Tolumonas auensis DSM 9187: one gene and its partner. The protein of the gene in region 2 interacts with the protein of the main gene of each other region in a pairwise test. Links are inferred from orthologs where the notes say so. Each region holds a gene or a part of one and is shown on either strand. Other genes may lie near its edges. The genes, in order: xerC and araC.

Evidence for each region.
Region 1: the proteins of araC (region 2) and xerC interact in binary tests that used the Escherichia coli proteins (3 or more experiments, as listed by UniProt). The link is inferred for Tolumonas auensis DSM 9187 from one-to-one orthologs.

What each region holds. Positions count from the first base shown.
Region 1 is NC_012691.1:3,416,589-3,424,192, forward strand. The notes cover bases 570-3,569. They hold xerC (tyrosine recombinase XerC), read right to left. Parts: upstream 2,535-3,569; coding sequence 1,605-2,534; downstream 570-1,604. Other genes in these bases: TOLA_RS15995 (cobyric acid synthase), read right to left, coding at 570-1,100; TOLA_RS16000 (addiction module antidote protein), read left to right, coding at 1,318-1,602; TOLA_RS16010 (DUF484 family protein), read right to left, coding at 2,527-3,225; dapF (diaminopimelate epimerase), read right to left, coding at 3,222-3,569. Also shown: more of TOLA_RS15995, read right to left, coding at 1-569; more of dapF, read right to left, coding at 3,570-4,052; lysA (diaminopimelate decarboxylase), read right to left, coding at 4,068-5,318; LPS translocon maturation chaperone LptM, read right to left, coding at 5,334-5,489; iron donor protein CyaY, read left to right, coding at 5,570-5,884; TOLA_RS16030 (Rdx family protein), read left to right, coding at 5,890-6,174; TOLA_RS16035 (hypothetical protein), read right to left, coding at 6,224-6,583; TOLA_RS16040 (class I adenylate cyclase), read right to left, coding at 6,704-7,604. UniProt on the Escherichia coli protein: Site-specific tyrosine recombinase, which acts by catalyzing the cutting and rejoining of the recombining DNA molecules.
Region 2 is NC_012691.1:2,356,426-2,363,878, forward strand. What follows is about bases 1,960-4,808. They hold araC (arabinose operon transcriptional regulator AraC), read right to left. Parts: upstream 3,916-4,808; coding sequence 3,004-3,915; downstream 1,960-3,003. Other genes in these bases: TOLA_RS10940 (AzlC family ABC transporter permease), read right to left, coding at 1,960-2,406; TOLA_RS10945 (GNAT family N-acetyltransferase), read left to right, coding at 2,482-3,003; araH (L-arabinose ABC transporter permease AraH), read right to left, coding at 4,103-4,808. Outside these bases: lysC (lysine-sensitive aspartokinase 3), read left to right, coding at 1-1,333; TOLA_RS10935 (AzlD domain-containing protein), read right to left, coding at 1,397-1,711; more of TOLA_RS10940, read right to left, coding at 1,708-1,959; more of araH, read right to left, coding at 4,809-5,101; L-arabinose ABC transporter ATP-binding protein AraG, read right to left, coding at 5,140-6,639; TOLA_RS10965 (arabinose ABC transporter substrate-binding protein), read right to left, coding at 6,697-7,453. UniProt on the Escherichia coli protein: Transcription factor that regulates the expression of several genes involved in the transport and metabolism of L-arabinose. Functions both as a positive and a negative regulator.

The DNA of each region.
Region 1 (7,604 bases), 1.1 Mb from region 2 along the record:
GGCGCCAGCGTGGTACTGATCGGCAATAAACCGAGCCCTGGCATGGAACCGGCCTCACCTTCCAGGCCCAGCGGATCATGCAGCATGTCGCCCAGCATCTGATAACCGCCACAGATACCAATCAGCTTGCCGCCGAAGCGCAGGTGACGGTTGATCGCGTTATCCCAGCCCTGTTCGCGAAGGAAGCGCAAATCACCCTGCACGCTCTTCGAGCCGGGCAGAATAATAAGATCCGCCGGTGGTAATGGCTGATTCGGCGGCACCATGATGAGATCCACATCCGGATGCAGCCGCAATACATCAAAATCGGTGTGATTACTGATGCGCGGGAAACAGGGCACCACCACGCGGAATTTACCGCGCTCACCTTGCTGCACCGCAATGGCATCTTCCTGTTCCAGATACAGGCCATGCAGATAAGGCAGCACGCCCAGCACCGGCTTGCCGGTGGTCTGTTCCAGCCAGTCGAGGCCACCTTGCAGCAGGGTAATATCGCCACGGAAGCGGTTGATAACAAAGCCGATCACCCGGTTCTGTTCACTCTCGGAAAGCAGCGCCAGCGTGCCATAGAGATGCGCGAACACGCCGCCTTTATCGATGTCGGCAATAATGATGACCGGACAATCTGCCTCTTCGGCAAAGCCCATATTGGCAATGTCACGATCGCGCAGATTGATCTCCGCCGGACTCCCCGCGCCCTCAATGATCACTGCCTGATAGTGCGCCTGCAGGTGGTGGTACGACTCCATCACTGCGCCCATCACCCGGGGTTTGTATTCGTGATACGCGCAGGCGTCCATATCCGCCAGTGCCTTGCCCTGCACGATCACCTGCGCCCCGATATCGGTATTTGGCTTCAGCAGCACCGGGTTCATGTGCACGGTCGGCTCAATCTCACAGGCCTGCGCCTGTACCGCCTGCGCGCGGCCAATCTCACCACCGTCTGCTGTCACCGCACTGTTCAGCGCCATGTTCTGCGATTTAAACGGCGCCACCGACCAGCCCTGTCGTTTCAGCAGACGGCACAGCCCCGCCACCAGCGTGCTTTTACCGGCATCGGACGTGGTGCCCTGCACCATGAGAGAGAATTTTTTCAGCAACTTGAGGAGATCCTGACAGGTCTTGCGGTCCGAAGATATCTGCCATCATAAGCCGATTAAGGGATTATTTACACTTGCAGTATGTATCTTTAAGGATACACTTATTATGAACGTCTTTCTTAAAACAGAAATTTTTGACCACTGGTGGTGATAAATCAACGCAGAGTAAAGACATCAGACAAGCAAAGCTGATCTGGGTTGAACTGGAGAAATCTTCATGAAAAAAGTCACGCTGTCTTCTTTCGATGCGGCAGATTATCTTGATAGCGAAGAGGCTATTGCCGAATATCTGAATGCCATTCTGGAGGAAGATGATCCGGCACTATTTCTGACGGCTTTAGGCGATGTAGCCAAAGCCAGAGGCATGAGCCAGATCGCGGTACAAACCGGTCTCGGTCGGGAAAGTCTGTATAAAACGTTCGCACCGGGCGCTCATCCCCGATACGAAACCGTGGTTAAAGTATTAAAAGCATTGGGTGTCAAACTGACGATAGCAGCCTGAAATCACTCTTCCTCTTCCGGCTTGAGCTTTTTACGTTTGGAACGGGGATGCGTCTGGTCATACACTGCAGCCAGATGCTGAAAATCGAGGTGGGTATAGATCTGCGTGGTCGCCAGATTGGCATGCCCCAGCAACTCCTGTACCGCGCGCAGATCGCCGGAAGATTCCAGCATATGTGTGGCAAAGCTGTGACGCAGTTTATGCGGATGTACATGACTGTTCAGTGTCTGTTTCTGTCCCCACTGCTCAATGCGGATCTCCACCATCCGCGCCGTAATGCGCCGCTTGCGGCTGCTGAGAAACAGGGCGGTTTCCCCTTCGAGCAGAAAAGCGGTTCTGGTTCTGAGCCACTTCTCCAGCCATTCCAGTGCCAGCCGGCCAACCGGCAGAATGCGCTCTTTGTTACCCTTGCCGATCACTCTGACCTGACGACTGGTCATATCCAGATCATTCAGATCCAGCGCCACCAGCTCAGAAAGACGCATACCGGTGGAATAGAACAGCTCCATGATGGCGCGGTCACGCACCACCAGCGGATCCGATTCATCAGTGATATTCAGCAGCTGATGTACCTGATCGACATCGAGATTTTTCGGCAGTGGCCGTCCCAGTTTCGGCAGTGCCACCCCACGCGCCGGATTCGCCGCCAGAATACCGCGGATCACCAGCCAGTCAGCAAAGCTGCGCAGGGCCGACATCTTGGTGCTGATGGTGCGCGGCGAAGTATCTTTGTGTTTACGCAGCGTGTGCGCCCATTGCCGCACCAGCGGGTTATTCAGCTCACCCCAGTCCTGGATCTGCTTCTCCTGCAGCCATTCAATTAACGCCTGCAGATGCCGCTGATAATTACTGAGGGTATGCGCACTGAGCTGGCGCTCGACGCGCAGGTATTCCAGATAGGTATGTAAGACAGAGGACAGTGACTCACTCACAGGAACGGGCCAGTGTCGGCAGCAACAAGGTCACGAACCGGCCTAACTGCTCCAGCAGCAGGCTGTCCATCCCCGGCTGATAATGCTGCGGATTAGCATGGCCAAAGGCCAGAAAGCCCCATTCGCCATACTCCCCGAGCCGCAGCAGGGCCATCGAGTGCACCAGCGAGCCCTGCCCGAAAATCAGCTCCCGGTCGCAATCATTGACGCGGCCGAAATAGACCAGCTGATCGGCCATCGGATAGAGGCACAAGCGCTGAAACAGCGGATATTCCATCTCATAGGGCTTATCAAAGCGCTTGGCTTTCACCCGCGCCTGATTCACCCACAGCGCACAGGCCGGGATCCGCAACCGTTCACGAAACGTGGAATGCAGACACTTCCATAACTGCCGCATTGACGTGCAGGCGAACAGCGCCGGATAGACATCGGTATAGACGCGGAAGATAAACTCGTTGCGGGTGGCATTCGCCAGCAGCTCCTGCCGTTCATCTTCCAGCTGCTGCAGACGCTCGCGCTGCCGCTCCAGTTTCACATCAAACAGCGACACCGTACCGCGCTGTTCATGGGGCACCGCTATCTCTTCCAGCAACTCTTTATGCCGCAGGAAAAAATCCGGATGTTGCTTCAGATAATCGGCTATGCGGTTCTCTTCCAGCATCGACTCCAGTGCACCCATGTTGATACTCATAATTCGATTTGTCCGTCGAAGACATGCTCTGCCGGACCGGTCATGTAAACCGGGCTGCCAGGGCCATTCCAGGAGATATACAGCGAACCGCCGGGCAGATTCACCTTCACACGGCCTTTAAGTTTCTCCTGCTGAATACCAACCACGACGGCGGCACAGGCGCCGGTGCCGCAGGCCAGTGTTTCACCAGCACCACGCTCATACACCCGCAGATTGATTTCACTGGCAGAAACCACTTCCATGAAACCGACATTGATCCGCTCAGGGAACCGGTCAAACGACTCCAGTTTCGGTCCCAGTGTTTCAACCGGAGCATCTTTCACACTCGGCACCTCGATCACGCAATGAGGGTTCCCCATCGACACGACTCCACACATCACCGTTTGTTCGGCAACGCGCAGCAGATAAAGCTTCTCGGCTTTCAGGGCCCGGAACGGGATCTTGGCCGGTTCAAACTCCGGTACGCCCATGTTGACCGTAACCTGATCGTTATCTTCCAGTTGCAGCACAATGCGGCCACTGACCGTACTGACCGCAATACGGTCTTTGTTGGTCAGCCCTTTCAGACGCACAAAACGGGCAAAACAGCGCGCACCGTTACCACACTGCTGCACTTCCGAACCATCGGCATTAAAAATACGATAGTGGAAGTCGAGATCAGGATCATACGGCGGTTCGACCAGCAGCAGCTGGTCAAAACCGATACCAAAATGACGATCACCGAGGCGTTTCAGCGTTTCCGCATTAAAAAACACCTTCTGCGTGACGCCATCAACCACCACAAAGTCATTTCCCAGACCGTGCATTTTGGAAAACTGGATCAACATGCAGCCTGACTCCTGTTACGGCAACAGATGTTCAAATTGCCACAGCGATGCCAGCGGTTCACGCTCACGCACCAGATGCGGCTGTTCACCGTCCACCAGCACTTCTGCGGCACGGGAACGGGCGTTATAGTTAGACGCCATCGAGAAACCATACGCGCCGGCGGAACGGACTACCAGATAATCACCCGGTGCAATCGCCAGTTCGCGATCTTTACCCAGGAAATCGCCGGTTTCACAAATCGGACCCACGACATCGTAGTGATGCGCATCACGCGGCAGCGAACGGTTCACCGGAATGATATTCATCCAGGCACTGTACAGTGACGGACGGATCAGGTCGTTCATCGCGGCATCGACAATCGCAAAATGACGATCTTCACCCGCTTTCAGATATTCCACTTTGGTCGCCAGAATACCGGCATTGGCCATAATCGCACGGCCCGGTTCAAACATCAGCGTCAGATCGCGATCCTGCAGTTTCTGTTTAAGTGCCAGTGCATATTCGCTCGGGTGCGGTGGTGTTTCGTCGTTGTAATTCACACCCAGACCACCACCCACATCCAGATGATGAATTTTGATGCCGGCAGCCGATAATTCATCGATCAGGGCCAGCAGTTTATCGACTGCTTCAAGGAACGGAGAGATTTCAGTCAGCTGCGAACCGATATGGCAATCCACACCGGTGATCTGCAGGTTCGGCAGGCTGGCCGCGTAGCGGTACACTTCCGGTGCGCGTTCAATCGGAATACCGAATTTGTTCTGTTTCAGACCGGTAGAGATATACGGGTGGGTACCGGCATCGATATCCGGGTTGATACGGATAGAAATCCGCGCCACTTTCCCCATAGAACCCGCCACCTGATTCAGGCGTTCCAGTTCCGGCTCTGATTCCACGTTAAAGCAGAGAATGTCCTGCCCCAATGCATAACGCATTTCTTCTTCGGTTTTACCGACACCGGAGAACACGACTTTCTTCGCATCCCCGCCGGCGGCAATAACACGCGCCAGCTCACCGCCGGAAACGATGTCAAAACCGGAACCCAGACGCGCCAGCAGGTTCAGGATCGCGAGGTTGCCATTGGCCTTTACCGCGTAACAGATCAGGTGCGGCACATCACCGGCAGCGGCATCAAACGCTTTCCAGTGACGTTCGATGGTCGCACGGGAATAGATATACAAAGGGGTGCCGTATTGGGCGACTAACTCACTGACTGCACATTGTTCGGCCAGCAGTTCGCCATCTTCGCGATAATTAAAAAAATCCATGGCTCCATCGTTTCCTTATGATTGGGTCTGGTGGTTGTCAGTCTGGTCTTGCGGCTGGGCAGGCTGCTGTTGTGCCGGTGGCTGCTGTGGCATATACAGTGGCCCTTTCAAGCCACAACCACTCAGCAAACCGGTCAGTAACAGTGCTAAACCCACACTGTATGTGCGCATTTTCATGATCTTGTGCGATTCAGTAATTTGGACCACTATAATCTCACTCATCGCAGTAAATGCAAATAGGACAAGCCGGAATGAAAGACAGTGAATTTCACGCGCTGGTGGAAGGGCGCTACCAGTTTATCGAACAAGCCATAGATAATTGCGATACCGATATTGATTGTGAACTCAACAGCGGCGTGGTCACGCTGACTTTTGTCAACGGCAGCAAGATCATTATCAACAAGCAGGAGCCGCTACATCAGATCTGGGTAGCGACCCGTGAAAACGGCTATCACTTCGACTGGAAAGATGGCAAATGGATTGATAATCGCGGTGGCCGTGAGCTGATCGAATTACTCAGTGACGCCTGCAGTAAACAGTCCGGCGAAAAAGTGACGTTAGGTTAAACATCATGGATAAACCGGTTGTTGATATCTACTACTGCCGCCAGTGCAACTGGATGCTGCGCGCCGGGTGGATGGCACAAGAGCTGTTACATACCTTCAGTGAAGAACTGGGCAGCGTCAATTTACATCCGGATACCGGCGGCCGTTTTGAAATTCTGGTGAATGGCGTCTGTATCTGGGAACGTAAAGCGGATGGCGGCTTCCCGGATGTCAAAGCACTGAAGCAGCGGGTACGCGATCAGATCGCGCCGGAACGCGATCTCGGACATGTCGACAAGAAAACATATTAATCTACCAACAAAAACGGCTCCCTCAGGGAGCCGTTTTGCTATATGCAGATCACTCTTCGGCTGGCGCATCTTTCGGTGGTTTGCCGTCTTTTGGTGGTTTTTCCTTCGGATCTTTTGACTGTTTCTGCTCATCACGTGGCGCAGGCGCGCTTTCGTCGCCTTCAGCTCTGTTCATGGCTTCAGAATGCTCTCTGCCTTCCGGTGCTGCGTTGTTAGTCCGTTCTTCACCCTGTTTCCGGGCTTTTTTAGTATCCGGAGCCGGACGATCACATTTCTGGCCTTCAGGGCATTCCTGTCTGGCTTCATCATCCGCCGGGGCCGGACTGGCATTCGCCATTGATACACCGAAAGCAGAAACAACAGCACTCAGACCCAAGCTCAGCAGAACTTTTTTGATACCCATACTCATTTACAACCTCGTAAGTCATGTGACGTAATGCGGAGGCGATAATAGTCCTTCAGGTATACTTCTCATCCTGATTTGCGATTCTTTACACTTTTGAACAAAGGACAAAAAACAGCGGTAATGTTAGCCGGATGCCTGTTGCGGCATCTCCCGCATCGCGGAGCGGTATGGCGTGACCTGCAGTGAATCTGAACCGGGCACCAGCTCATAAAACTGCGGTAAATTGAAATTGATCACCTGTTCGGTGAAGTCGAAACGCTGATGCGTCATGGTGTAATAGCGATTGACATTCTGCACCAGATCTTCTTTGCTGCCGGCATATTCGTGATAAATTTCGACTTTGTTATTTTCGTCCAGAATATAGACGTTAAAACCGTTGTCGTTATCTTCAAAGAAATACTGGATCAGGCCTTCACTGGCATACGCATCGACGATCGGCGGCACATGCAGCCCGTTATCCGGCTCCGCGGTCTGACGTTCCAGTTTGTTATCCGACACCTGACGGTAAAAATCGATCGCACTGCTGAGCTGACGCACGGAGACTCCGCGGCGTTCCAGAAACAGCGCATACCGGTGCTCACCCACGGACAGTAATTTCACCATGCGCTGTTTATCCAGCGCCAGACGCAGCGAAATACAGGAGTTCACCAGTTCCGTAAACTGGTGGCGGATCTCGTCGCGGTAATACTGACTGTAGCAGAACACATCGATCGCATCCGGTGCCGCAGCGTCCTGATGCATCTTGCTTAAAATGGTACTCAGGGCCTCAACAACCGCATCCAGACCGTTAAAGTGCAGCGTACGCACTTCATTCCATGAATTCCGGTACACCAGATCCACCGTACCAATCAGGCACTCCTGACGCGCGCCGAAACAGAGCATATCCTCGCCATGTTCCAGCACCGGCGGCATCTCTTCCGGCCAGTCGGCCGTCGGATCACGCTCCAGATTGAGGAAAATCCCCAGATGACGGATTTCACACGGCCGGCTCAGCGCCAGATTACTTGCCGGCGGCAATTCCACC
Region 2 (7,453 bases):
ATTTGGTGGCACAAGTGTCGCCGATGCCGAAGCCATGCGCCGTTGCGCAGCCATCGTTACCCAAACTGCTAACACCCGTGTGGTGGTGCTGAGCGCCAGCTCTGGTGTAACCAACCTGCTAGTTGATCTGGCGCGCGGAACTTTATCTGCTGCCGAGCAGGAAATTCACCTGAAAAAACTGAAAACCATTCAGGACAATATTCTGAGTGAATTAGGTAACCCTTCCCTGCTGCGCGAAACCATGGATGGCATTTTAAAAGAGATTGCTGACATGGCACGCCAAGCAACCCAGAACAGCGATGCTGCACTGGAAGATCGTCTGGTGGCACAGGGTGAACTGATGTCTACCCGCTTGTTTACCGAAATGATGAATCAGCTGGGTCATAAAGCCGTATGGTTTGACGTGCGTAAAATCATGCGTACTGACAGCCGCTTTGGCCGTGCCACTCCGGCAATTGAAGCGATCCATAATCTGGCGCAGCAGGACATGGCTCCGCTGCTGAAAGATCATATCGTGATCACTCAGGGCTTTATCGGTGCTAACGCTGACGGTCAGACAACCACGCTGGGCCGTGGTGGCAGCGATTTCAGTGCGGCACTGCTGGCAGAAGCGCTGGGTGTTGACGAGCTGGAGATCTGGACTGACGTACCGGGTATCTACACCACCGATCCACGACTGGTAAAAGAAGCGCATCCAATCCCGGAAATCACGTTCTCTGAAGCCGCTGAAATGGCGACCTTCGGTGCCAAAGTACTGCATCCGGCGACGCTGCAACCGGCAGTGCGTAAAGGTATTCCGGTATTCGTTGGTTCCAGTAAAGAACCTTCAGCCGGCGGTACCTGGGTGCGCGACACCACTGAATCCAGCCCGCTGTTCCGTGCAGTCACATTACGCCGTAACCAGATCCTGCTGACCCTGCACAGCCCGAACATGCTGCATGCCTGCGGTTTCCTGGCGCAGGTATTCTCGATTCTGGCGAAACACGGCATCTCGGTTGATCTGATCACGACCTCTGAAGTTAGCGTGGCGATCACCCTGGATCAAACCGGTAGCTCATCTACCGGTCGTTCTGTGCTGCATGACGGAGTATTGGACGAACTGAATGCATTCTGTAAAGTGAAAGTGGAAAACGATCTGGCGCTGGTTGCGCTGATCGGTAACCGCATGAGCGAAGTGAATGGCGTGGGTACTCAGGTATTCGATGCGGTCAGCGAACATAACGTACGCATGATCTGCTACGGTGCCAGCACCCACAACCTCTGCTTCCTGGTTCCGGAATCAGATGCTTCGCTGGTAGTGCAGAAACTGCATCAGCGTTTGCTGGGAAAATAATTTTCCGCTAACGCAATCAGACAAAAATGCCGGCGAAATGCCGGCATTCTTTTTCATGTCAAATCAAAACCACCAGCGCATCAACCCAAAGGCCAATAAGCCACAGCTGATCACAACTAACTGCTGACGACATTTCAGTGCAACCACAAAAGCCACCAGCGCCGCAATCAGATGCGCATTGTTCCAGGTCAGCTGCACGGCTCCGTCATGGATCAGCGTAGTTTGCGCGATGATGGCGCTCAGCACCGCAATTGGTACATAGTTGAAAGCACGTTCCAGCCACTCCGGAAATTCCATCTTTCCGGCCAGCAGTAAAGGTAAATAGCGCGGCAGGAAGGTCACCAGCATCATGCCGATGATCAATGTCCAGTGATTCATTTCTTCATTCCTTTTTCCAGCACCATACCGGTTACCACCGCCAGCAACGAGGCGACCATCAGCCCGCTCTGATTCGGCCAGTCGCGCATCAGAATACTGCACACCACCGCCACAGCAGCACAGGCCCATTGCGGGAATTTCTTCAATGCCGGTACCACAATACTGACAAACGCCACCACCATGGCGACATCCAGCCCCCACTCCGTCATGTTCGGCAACTGACGGCCCAACGTGATACCGACCAGCGTACACAATGCCCAGTTGGAATACATAAACAGCGCTGAGCCCAGGTAATACCAGACCAGTTCACCGCGCTGCACTTCGGTCTGCAGACGCTGACTGACCACGGCAAAGGTTTCATCGGTGAGCCAGAAAGCCATTAATGTACGACGAGGCAGTGATATTTCCCGCACATGCGGCATCAACGTGGCGGCATAGAGCATGTGCCGCAGATTGACGATAAACACCGTCAGGCAGATAACAGGAAATGCGGTTGCAGAAGCCAGTAAAGTCACGGCAATAAATTGCGAGGCACCGGCATAAACCATGAGTGACATGCCCAACACCGACCAGAAACTTAAGCCATTATCGATCGCCAGTGCGCCATACAGCACGCCAAACGGGGCGGCGGCCACCACCAGCGGCAAAGTATCAATCCAGCCCTTGCGAAATAAATTCCATTTTGAATAAGACATTACGTTTTTACATACCGCTAACAAGAATGCACTTATGCTATCATTCATCGCAATTCCGGTATAACCCACTTTCTCATGCAAATAATTCAATGTAGTTATGAGCGGCATGCCGCCGCGATTCTTGCCATCTTCAACGATGCCATTCTGCACTCCACTGCGCTGTATGATTATCAGGCCCGCACCATGGAAAACATGGTTACCTGGTTTAAAAATAAAGAGACCGGTAACTATCCGGTGATCGGCATCGAAAATGCGCAGGGGGAACTGATGGGCTTTGCCAGTTATGGCAGCTTCCGTGCCTACCCGGCCAACAAATACACATTAGAGCATTCGGTGTATGTCGCTAAGGCTCATCGTGGCAAAGGCATTGCAAACATTCTGATGCTGCGCCTTGTTGCCTTAGCGAAAGAGCAGAATTATCACACACTGATTGGCAGCATTGATGCCAGCAATCAGGCCAGCATTGCACTGCATGAAAAACTGGGCTTTGTGCATGCCGGTACCATCCGTCATGCCGGCTTCAAGTTTGGCGACTGGCTCGATCTGGCCTTTTATCAGTTGTTGCTGCCAACGCCTGCACACCCGGTGGATGGTTAATCAGAGCGGGCTGGCGTTCTTGCGGTATTCGCTCGGGCTGACCCCGACCCGCTTTTTAAACACCCGGGAAAAATAGAGCTGATCGTCATACCCCACCTGCTGACCGATGACTGCAACCGGCATGGGGGTAGTCTGCAGCAATAGTTTGGCGCGGATGATCCGCTGATCTTCGCGCCAGCGCACAATGCTGACCCCGACCTGTTCACGGAACAGATGCGCCAGTCTCGAGGGTGACAAAAACACCTGCTCTGCCAATGCCTCAATCGTGATCTCTGCTGAAAGTGACGCGCTTAATATCTGACAAGCCTCCAGAATACGGTGATCCATCGGCGTATGATCGGCCAGCGACGAGATCTCATAGCAACGGATCAGTAACCGCTCCAGCAGATTCATCGCCAGCTGTTCTGACATTGGACGGATCTCTTTATGTGTTTCTTCGATCCCCAGAAAAAGGCTATCGAACTCATCCGCCAGATGTGAATCCGGCAATGTAATGCGCCCGACCTTTTCCACCTCATGTGGCCATTTCAGCCAGTCAGCCCAATAAGCCCGGGGTCGGAAATAGACCCAGCGGTGATACCATTCATCACTGTCGTCTGCACGGCCGTAGTAATGTACTGCTTCCGGCGGAAATAACAGCAGATCACCCGGTTCGACAGTAAACTCCTTCTCTCCGGAAAAAATCTTACCCTTCCCTTTGACCGTCAGGTTAATGATGTAACCTTTCATGCCATTCGGACGATCAATGACAAAATCCAGTGCACTGTTTTTTTCTATTGGCGTCATTCCTGAAACCAGGAACACATCAAACGCATAGCCCGGCAGCAACGGATTCAGCTGTTTAGGTTTATCTTTTTGCATGGTGGACATAGCGGAAAATAGCTTCTCGGTAAAAAAGTCAGCTCTGTGCATTGTATTCAGCCACCACTAATTTGTTGCATCCGACGGAGATAAATCCACTGAGGAAGTGAATTCGATCACAAATGTTCAAGTTCTTTATGTAAACGTTACCATTTGTTGGTTGATACCATCGCAATGCCTCTGAAGGAAAAAAAGCCAGCGTTGCCGCTGGCCAACAAAATGTGTTCTGGGGTGAACACTAAACACGTGCTTTGCGAACTTGTTTGTAACGGTCGAACAGTACGGCAGCCAGCAGGATCAGACCACGCACCACATACTGTGCGAACGGAGAGATATTCAGCAGGTTCATGGCGTTTTCCATCAGACCGAGGATCAGCACACCGGCAATCACGTAAGAGATCTTACCGATACCACCTTTCATGGAAACCCCGCCCAGTACGCAGGAGGAGATAACAATCAGTTCGAAGCCGATGGAAGTCATTGGCTGACCGGACGTCATACGGGACGCCAGAATGATGCCGGCCAGTGCAGAGATCAGACCGGTCATGGTAAAGATGATGATCTTGGTACGGACTACGTTTACACCCGCCAGACGCGAAGCTTCTTCGTTACCCCCCATCGACAGCGTATTACGTCCAAAGGTGGTTTTGTTCAGCAGCAGACCGAAAATCACGAAGCAGACTGCCGTGATCCAGACCGGTGTCGGAATACCGAACATGGCAGAGTTACCGATATCAAAGAAACTTTCTTCCACAATACCGACCGCTTTACCATCAGAGATGATATAACCCATCCCGCGCGCCATCTGCATAGTAGCCAGTGTGGTGATCAGGGCGTTGATCTTGAACTTCGCCACGACGATACCGTTGATCAGGCCGAACAGTGCGCCGACGCCCAAACCGGCCAGCACACCCATGGTGATACTTTCGGTCGCATTAATGGCGACAGCACAGGTAACACCGGAACAGGCTACGATAGATCCCACGGACATATCGAATTCACCGGATGCCAGACAGAACAGCATGCCGCAGGCAACCATGCCGGACATTGAAACTGCCAGACCCAGCCCTTTCATATTGATCAGGCTGGCAAAGTTCGGAATCAGCACACTGGCCAGCAGGAACAGGATGGCGAAAATCACCAGCATGCCGTATTGGTCCCATATGCGGGCGAGTTGCAGCCCTGAGCTACTTGTCTCTTTTTTTGCTGTTGTTTGTGCAGCAGTGGTTATTGCCATGGTAAAACTCCTCGTTATCTCAAATCCAAAACCGGTTATTATCTGGCTGGCATAGCCAGATGCAGGGCTTTCACTTCATTGGCATCGGTATGCAGCAGTTCGCCGGATACCCTTCCTTCACGCATGACCATGATGCGATCCGAGACGCCCAGAACTTCTGGCAACTCACTGGACACCACCACCACGGCGATACCGGATTTGGCCAGATCGTAAATCACGTTATAGATTTCATTTTTGGCACCGACGTCGATACCGCGGGTTGGTTCGTCGAGCAAAATCACTTTCATGTCTTCCGACAGCCAGCGGCCCAGAATGGCTTTCTGCTGATTACCACCGGACAGATTCATAATGGCCTGCTGTGGCGAGGGCGTTTTCACGCGCATATCGCGGATACGCAGCCGGGCGTTCTCATCTTCCCATTTCTGATTGATGATGAAGCCGCCACGCGCCTTATGCCGACGGGCACTGATATTGATGTTTTCCTGCACCGAGTGGATCGGGATGATCCCGAGCGCCTTACGGTCTTCGGTACAGAGCATGATGCCGCTGTGGATCGCATCAATCGGATTACGGATCGGCACCTGTTTGCCAAATACCGAGATCTCGCCGGAAACCATCTTGTCCGCACCAAAGATGAGTTTCATCATCTCGCTGCGCCCGGCACCAACCAGACCAAAAATCCCCAGGATTTCACCGCGTTTGACATGGAATGACACCGGTTCTTTCAAGCCCGGCCCCATCAGATTTTTTACTTCTAACCCCATGTCACCCAGCGGACGTGGCTCATAGCCGTAGATGTCGGTTAAATCGCGTCCCACCATGGTTTTCACCAGCAGATCACGATCCACTTCCTGCATTGATTCAAAGGTGCGGACGAATTGTCCATCCTTGAACACGGTGATGGCGTCACAGAGTTCGAAGATTTCATCCATACGATGCGAGACGTACAGGATGACTTTCCCTTCATCCCGCAACTGGCGGATGACGCGGAATAACTGTTCAATTTCACGGGACGAAAGGCTGCTGGTCGGTTCATCGAAGGCAATCACCCGCGCGTCGCGTGTCAGCGCTTTGGCGATTTCGACCATTTGCCATTGTCCGAGAGAGAGATATTTCAGCGGGGTTTCCGGTGAAACATCCATACCCAAACGAGCGAGCTGGCGAGCTGCATCCTGATAAAGTTTTTCTTTATCAATGAAGCCATGCTTAGTCGGCAGCTGACCCAGATAAATGTTTTCTGCAATGGTCATTTCCGGGACCAGGTGCAGCTCCTGATAAATGATGGCAATACCGCTTTCCAGTGCGTCCACCGTATTCTGGAACGCCTTTTCCGTGCCACCCAATTTGATGACGCCATTAGACGGTGCCTGAAAACCACTGAGAATTTTCAGTAAAGTGGATTTACCGGCACCGTTTTCACCCATCAGTGCATGCACGGTTCCTTCGCGGCAGGAGAAGGAGACATTCTGCAGTGCTTTCACGCCGGGAAATTCCTTGCTGATGCCGCAAAATTCCAGATAAGGGACTGACTGATTCATTTTTTCACTCCGCGCCCGGCATGGGGGACAACCCATGCCGGAGCTTATTGATTCCGATTACAGACCTTTTTTCTGCAGCTCAACTTTGAAGTTGTCACGAGTGATCAGCACCACGTCGGTAACTTCAGTGAATTTCGCTGGTTCAACGCCGTTCACTACCCAGTCGTTCAGCATCTGAATGCTCTTGTAACCGTGAATGTCCGGACTTGGCAGCAGAGAACCGAAGAAGCCGGTAGCGCTGGTTTTAGACAGTTCGTTCACCGCATCAACACCATTGATACCGATACCAATCACATTGGCAGCCTTAAAGCCCTGACCTTCAGTCGCACGCACACCACCTAATACGGTGTTGTCGTTCATACCGACAATCAGCCAGTTTTTCACGTCAGGATGCTGTACCAGCATGGAGTTCGCCGCATCCAGTGCACCAGGAATATCATTGGCTTTGGTTGGTACACTAAAAATCTGTGCTTCAGGGAAGCCAGCCGCTTTCAGCGCGCTCAGAGAACCTTCTACACGACGACGTGCGGTATCCAGTTCATCAGCAGTGATCGCTAACACGCCGGTTTCTTTCACATCCCATTTGCGGTTAGTCATCTCTTTGTAAAGTTCCTGACCCTGACGTTCACCGATTTTGGTCGCTGCCATCATCACCAGCGGAACATCCGTCATTGGATTGCCTTTGGCATTCACAAACTGGTCATCAACAGTAATGACTTTCAGATCCATGCTCTTCGCCTTGGCCATAATCGCCGGGCCTAACTTTGGATCCGGTGTGCAGATGACGAAGCCTTTCGCCCCGTTTGCCGCCAGG